One region of the Sphingomonas sp. Leaf37 genome, then DNA from elsewhere that is predicted to be linked to it. Evidence: predicted binding sites of a transcription regulator. Region 1 holds the regulator's gene; the other holds the start of a gene.

Region 1 (3,619 bases):
ATCGTGGTTCGCCCCACGGGACGACGGTATGGTCCGCCGGATGCTGCGAGCGTTCGGATCGCTGCTGTTGACCGGTGTCGCCGTCGAGGCCGCGCTGATGCCTATCGCGGTCTTCCATTTCCACAAGGCGGGACTGTACGGCGCCGCCGCGAACATCGTCGCCATTCCGCTGACGACGTTCGTCGTGATGCCGCTGGAGGCGATGGCGCTGATCCTCGACGTCTTCGGCCTCGGCGCGCCGGCGTGGTGGCTGACCGATGTGGCGTTGCGACTGCTGCTATGGCTCGCCCATGTGGTCGCAGCGGCACCCGGAGCGGCGGTGGCGGTGCCGTCGATGCCAGCCGCGGCCTTCGGGTGCATGGTGGCGGGCGGACTGTGGCTGGCCCTGTGGCGAACGCGCTGGCGCAGACTGGGGCTGATCCCCTGCGCGATCGGGGCGATCTGGGCCGGTATGGCGTCGCCACCCGATTTGCTGGTGACGAACGATGGCCGGCATATGGCGGTGCGGGTGCGCGGCGGGCTGGCCTTGCTGCGCGATCGGGCGGGGGATTACACTCGCAACATGCTGGCGGAGAATGGCGGCGTCGACGGGGAACCGCTGTTGCTGGCCGATCAGCCTGACGCGGGCTGCACGCGTGACCTCTGCCTCGTCGAGATCGTCACCAAAGGCAGGCGCTGGCGCGTGCTCGCCACCCGCAGCACCTATCCGGTGGCATGGCCGGAACTGGTCGTCGCCTGCCGCCGGGCGGATATCGTGGTCAGCGAACGCCGCTTGCCACGGGGATGCAGACCGCGCTGGCTGAAGCTGGATGCGCCGACGTTGCGGCGTACCGGCGGGGTGGCGGTGGTGTTCGAGGACGACGTGGCCGCGACAGTCCGTCAGCCGGCCGATCGCCACCCGTGGCTAAACCCGCCCGTCATCATGCCGCCACGTAAACCACGCAGCGGGGATGATGGTCGTTTACGACGGGTGAGGCACGTCCAAACACAGCGCGATCTTGTTCCTCCATCGTGATCGCCCGGCGCGCGATCGGTTCAATCGTAGCGGCGCAGGATACCGGAGAGTTTGCCCTGCACCCGCACGTGCGCAGGCGCGTAGCGCTGCGGCTCGTAGGAGCGGTTTGCGGGATCAAGGCGGATCATCGCCCCTTCGCGACGGAAGTATTTCAGTGTCGCTTCCGCATCCTCGATCAGGGCAACGACGATTTCGCCATCGCGTGCGACGTCGGTGCGGCGGATCAGCGCGTAATCCCCGTCGAGGATACCCGCCTCCACCATCGAATCACCCGATACCTCCAGCGCGTAATGCTCACCTGATCCCAGCAACGCGGCAGGAACGGCGAGCATCGAACTGCCTTCGAACGCCTCGATCGGCACGCCGGCGGCGATGCGGCCGTGCAGCGGAATCTCGATCACATCATTGGCCGGCGAGGGAGCGGCACGCACGTTCGCTCCCTTTGAGGCCGTCGGCGTCGGCGTGCCCGCCGGTGCGCTGGCCTTGCGCTCGGTTCGTTCGGGCATCCGCAATACTTCGAGCGCCCGCGCCCGGTTGGGGAGGCGGCGGATGAAATGCCGTTCCTCAAGGGCGCTGATCAGGCGATGGACGCCGGACTTGGACTTGAGGTCGAGCGCGTCCTTCATCTCCTCGAACGAGGGTGAGATACCGGTTTCTTCCAGCCGGTCATTAATGAAGCAAACGAGCTCGTGCTGCTTGCGCGTGAGCATGGGCGGTCCTTCCCCGTCAGAACAGACGCGGAACTTCTAGGGAACACAATTGGCGCCGTCAAGCGATGACGAGGATTTCCGCCGAGTCGCCGGCGCGGGCGGCGGGGGCGTCGATCGGTCGTACGATCAAGCATTGCGACCGCGCCAGCGTCAGAAGCATCGAGCTGTCCTGTATGGTCGAGGCATAAGCACGGCCGTCGCGAATCTCGGCGCGGAGATAATCGGTGCGTCCGCCGTTCGGGGGCAAATCCTCACCCAGGATTATCCGCGTGCCATGAGGCAGGGGATTCCGCGCGCCGGACAGATGTGCGATCAATGGCTTGACGAACAGCAACGCCGTTACGAACGCCGACACCGGATTGCCGGGCAACCCGATGACGACGGTGGACCCGAGGCGGCCCGCCATCATCGGCTTGCCCGGCCGCAGCGCGATACGCCAAAAGTCGATGACGCCGCCCGCTGCCTCGATCGCGGGGCGAACGAGGTCGTGATCGCCGACGGATGCGCCACCGGTGGTCACGAGCACGTCGGTATCCACGGCCGCGAACGCATCCCGCAGCGTGGTGAGATGGTCAGGAAGAATGCCGAGATCGACGATCTGAACCGGCAGGTCTGCGAACATCGCCGACAGCATCGCACGGTTCGATTCGGGCAGGGCGCCGACGTTGTTGCTACCGGGTTCGACCAGTTCGTCGCCGGTTGCACATATCGCGACGCGGACAGGGCGGCGCACCGACAGGCTCGCAACGCCGGCGGTGGCCATCACTGCAATGCGGGCAGGGGTGATGCGATCACCCGCGACGACGATCCGGTCGCCGTCCGAAAAATCCAGACCGCGCCGGCGTGTGTTGCGGCCGCGTGTCAGCGGGCCTTCGCCGGTCAGGCGGATGGTCGCACCATCGGCGTCGACCTCCTCCTGGATTATCACGGTGTCGGCGCCATCCGGCATCGCCGCCCCAGTGAAAATGCGTATCGCCTCGCCCGGCCCGACGGTGCCGGCGGACGGTCGACCTGCCGCGCTTTCGCCAGTCATCGTCCATGGACCGGGGAGATCGGCGAAACGGATCGCATAGCCGTCCATCGCCGACAGGTCGCTCGCGGGTTGGGTGCGACGGGCGTATATATCGCTCGCTGCCCAGTGGCCTGCGGCGCCGGCGAGCGGCACCTCCGCGATCGCGACCGGTTTCGCCATCGCAAACAGATGCGCTTGCGCGTCGGCGATCGGCATCAGCGGCATGACGTCAGGCGTGCCAGTCACCGGACCGCCCGCCCGCTTTTTCCAACAGACGGATCGCCCCGATCGTCATCGCGCGGTCCATCGCCTTCGCCATGTCGTAGATCGTCAACAGCGCGACCGAGACCGCAGTAAGAGCCTCCATTTCGACGCCGGTCTTGCCATCGGTGGCGGTCAGCGCGGTAACGGTGATACCGGTCGCGTCGATCGCCAGATCGACGGTGACGCGGGTGAGGGGGAGGGGGTGGCACAGCGGGATCAGATCCGCGGTCCGCTTGGCGGCCATGATCCCGGCTATCCGGGCCACCGCTAGCACGTCGCCCTTTTTGGCGGCGCCGTCACGGATCGCCTGTAAGGCGTCGGCGGCGATAGCGATGTGACCCGTTGCCACCGCGCGCCGTGCCGTGATCGCCTTGTCGCCGACATCGACCATATGCGCTGCGCCATCCGCATCGATATGCGTCAGGCCGGTCATGCGATCAGCGCCCGCGTCGCGGCCTCGACATCCGGCTGACGCATCAACGCCTCGCCGATCAGGAAGCAGCGAACGCCGTGTTCAGCCATCGCATCGAGGTCGGCGCGCGTTTCCAATCCGCTCTCCGCGATAAAGGTGCAGCCTTTGGGGGCCTTGCCGACCAGTTCGTAGGTACGGGCGAAATC
Region 2 (3,619 bases), on a different contig from region 1:
GCTGGCCGATACGCTGGGCATGGAAACCACGGCCGAGGGCGTCGAGATCCAGGACGAGATCGATCTGGTCCGCGACCTGGGGTGCAGCCACATTCAGGGCTATGTCTACGGCCGCGGTGTCGTCGCGGACGAGGTGATGGTGCAACTGGGTGGCGCCGCGCAGGCCGCGCCCGTCGGCCACAAGACGAGCCGTGCGCCGCGGACCAAGATGTTGCGCTCCGCCCGCATGGCGATCGGCCGCAACGAAGGCGACGTGCGCATCCGCAACATCTCGACCAGCGGCGCGATGATCGACGGTATTGCCGTCGACGGCCACGCCGTCGGCCTCGATGTCCTGATCGAACTGGTCGAGGATCAGATGTTCAGCGCCCGGATCGCCTGGGCGAAGGACGGCAAGGCGGGGTTGCAGTTCGTCGAACCGTTCAACCTCGACCGGCTGAACCATCCGCAACTCGGCCGGGTGCAGCGGCGCGCGGTCTGACCGGCGAACGCATCTGCCTCGCGGGGGCACGACAAATCCGCCGAACGCCCGGGCGTCCCGTCATTCGCCGATTGCAAAACCGTTACGCCCGCGCCACCTGCGTGCCCCGACGTCGCGTTCATCCAGGATGTATCTCATGGTCGATCGACCCGAAAGCGATGGCATCGACCCTCGCCGCACCTCATGGGGCCGGCTGGTGGGCGATCACGATCGCATCGCCCGTCAATGCGGTGCTCTCGTCGCGCTCACCCGGCGCGACGATCGTCCGGCAGAGGATGTGACCGTCGCCCTGCTCGAATTGACGGTGTCGGTGGCGGATCATCTGGGCGTCGAGGATCAGGTGATCGACATGACCACCGTCGCGATCCGCGGCGGCACCTCGCCGGATCATGCCGCGGCGATGGCCGACGAGCTGGAGGCGCTGAAGAGCGACTGGACCGCCTTCATCGTTCGCTGGAACCCGACGGCGGTCGTCGCGCAGTGGGATGCGTTCGCTGAAGATGCCGCGGCGATGCTTCCCCGCCTGGTGGCGCAGGTCAAGCGCGAGAACGAGCTGCTCTACACCGCGGCGCTGCGTCATGGCGTCATCGACGCCGGCCACGCCACCCGCCACTGATCCCGGACGGGCAGTCGCAAACACGCGCCGGCGCAACCCGTCGATATCGCGTCGAAAACGGTCACGACGGCACCGTTGGCCGTCGATCGGTGCCGGTCCGACGACACCATCAAAAAATTTTCGTTCGCCCGCTGTTCTCTTGCGCTTTGCGAAACCCGCGGAAGTCCACGCGTCGTTCGTATCGACCCGTCGCGAGAAGCCGGACAGCGATGGAACGGCATCGTCGCTGCATCATTAACCCCTTGCCTGCCGGGCCGCTTTGCCACAATTTGTGGGGGTTGAGTTCGGGGGCGGACCCAATTGCTGGTAGAGAGCGGCGCTGATGCCCATATCGGGTTTCGGTGACGAACACGACGCGGCGACGCGATGTGCTCATTTTGTTCTCACGGCCGGGCCGCTACGGTGATAGCATGGAAATGCGCCGCCGATTCGAACACTTAGAGAACGAAGGAGCGGTTTCGATGGACTTCAGGGACACGCAGGGTGATGCAATGACCGACACGATGGAAGCGACCGCCGAGACGACCACCAGCGCCGCGACGGAAGCCGTCGGCACCGGCAGCAAGGCCGTGCGCGCGCGTCCCTACCCCGTCGAGGTCGACCACAGCCGCGACGCGCTGCTCACCGATTTCGGCAAGGAAACGCTGAACGATCGCTACCTGCTCCCCGGCGAAGGCTATCAGGACCTCTTCGTCCGCGTCGCCTCGGCCTATGCCGACGATGCCGCGCACGCCCAGCGCCTGTACGATTACATCTCGAAGCTGTGGTTCATGCCCGCGACGCCCGTGCTGTCGAACGGCGGCACCGGTCGCGGCCTGCCGATCAGCTGCTACCTCAACTCGGTCCCCGACAGCCTCAACGGCATCGTCGACACCTGGAACGAGAACGTCTGGCTCGCCTCGCGCGGCGGCGGCATCGGCACCTATTGGGGCAACGTCCGCGGCATCGGCGAACCCGTCGGCCTCAACGGCAAGACCAGCGGCATCATCCCGTTCGTCCGCGTGATGGACAGCCTCACCCTCGCGATCAGCCAGGGCAGCCTGCGCCGCGGTTCCGCCGCCTGCTACCTCGACATCAGCCATCCGGAGATCGAGGAGTTCCTCGAAATCCGCAAGCCCAGCGGCGACTTCAACCGCAAGGCGCTCAACCTCCACCACGGCGTGCTCATCACCGACGCCTTCATGGAAGCGGTGCGCAACGGCGAGGAATGGCATCTGCGCAGCCCCAAGGATCAGGCGATCCGCCAGACGGTCGACGCGCGCTCGCTGTTCCAGAAGCTGGTCGAGACCCGCCTCCAGACCGGCGAACCGTACATCGTCTTCGCCGACCACGTGAATTCGAATATGCCCAAGCATCACCGCGAGCTGGGCCTCAAGGTCTCGACCTCGAACCTGTGCAGCGAGATCACGCTGCCGACCGGCGTCGACCACCTCGGCAACGATCGCACCGCGGTCTGCTGCCTGTCGTCGCTCAACCTCGAAACGTGGGACCAGTGGAAGGACGAGAAGGGCTTCGTCGAGGACGTGATGCGCTTCCTCGACAACGTCCTGCAGGATTACATCGACCGCCACGAACCCGGTATGGAGCGCGCCGCCTATAGCGCCGGCCGCGAGCGCTCGGTCGGCCTCGGCGTGATGGGCTTCCACTCGTTCCTCCAGGCGCGCGGCCTCCCGTTCGAGGGCGCGATGGCCAAGTCGTGGAACCTGCGCATGTTCAAGCACATCAAGAGCCAGGCCGACGAAGCCTCGATGCAGCTCGCGATCGAACGCGGCCCCTGCCCCGACGCCGCCGACACCGGCGCGATGGAGCGGTTCAGCTGCAAGATGGCGATCGCGCCCACTGCCTCGATCAGCATCATCTGCGGCGGCACCAGCGCGTGCATCGAGCCGATCCCGGCCAACATCTACACCCACAAGACGCTGTCGGGCAGCTTCTCGGTCAAGAACCCCTATCTCGAAAAGCTGCTCAACGAGAAATCGAAGAACAGCGAAGCGGTGTGGTCCTCGATCCTCGAACACGGCGGCTCGGTCCAGCACCTCGACTTCCTCTCCACGGAAGAAAAGGACTGCTACAAGACCAGCTTCGAAATCGACCAGCGCTGGCTCCTCGAACTCGCCGGCGACCGGACGCCGTACATCGACCAGGCGCAGTCGCTGAACCTGTTCATCCCCGCCGACGTCGAGAAGTGGGACCTCCTGATGCTCCACTTCCGCGCGTGGGAGCTGGGCATCAAGTCGCTTTATTACCTGCGTTCCAAGTCGGTCCAGCGCGCCGGTTTCGCCGGCTCGGGCGGGGTCGAGGCGGACAACACGATCAGCGCACCGAAGTTCGAGATCGGCGAGACGACCGACTATGACGAATGCCTCGCGTGCCAGTGAGGTGACGGGTCGGCGGTGCGTCTGACAACGGACGAGCAGGGTACATGACGCTTCCCCCTCACCCTTCCGCGCCTGCGGCGCTCCCTCCCTCTCCCACAAGGGGAGAGGGAAAAGCGGACCAAAATCCCTCTCCCCTCGTGGGAG

Evidence for each region. The regulator LexA, encoded in region 1, represses DNA repair genes until DNA is damaged. The targets are predictions, from matches to a motif close to GTTCCNCNCTTGTTCT.
Region 2: the regulator LexA is predicted to act here: its motif matches at 1,466-1,481, upstream of LRA87_RS15320 (ribonucleoside-diphosphate reductase subunit alpha).

The regions. Positions count from the first base shown of each region.
Region 1 covers NZ_CAKLAX010000002.1:298,785-302,403, forward strand. The annotation lists gene LRA87_RS06755 (ComEC/Rec2 family competence protein) at 1-1,015, shown strand, start outside; gene lexA (transcriptional repressor LexA) at 1,036-1,725, opposite strand; gene LRA87_RS06765 (molybdopterin molybdotransferase MoeA) at 1,784-2,962, opposite strand; gene moaC (cyclic pyranopterin monophosphate synthase MoaC) at 2,967-3,434, opposite strand; gene trpC (indole-3-glycerol phosphate synthase TrpC) at 3,431-3,619, opposite strand, start outside.
Region 2 covers NZ_CAKLAX010000004.1:309,083-312,701, reverse strand. The annotation lists gene LRA87_RS15330 (EAL domain-containing protein) at 1-481, shown strand, start outside; gene LRA87_RS15325 (hemerythrin domain-containing protein) at 618-1,097, shown strand; gene LRA87_RS15320 (ribonucleoside-diphosphate reductase subunit alpha) at 1,589-3,475, shown strand.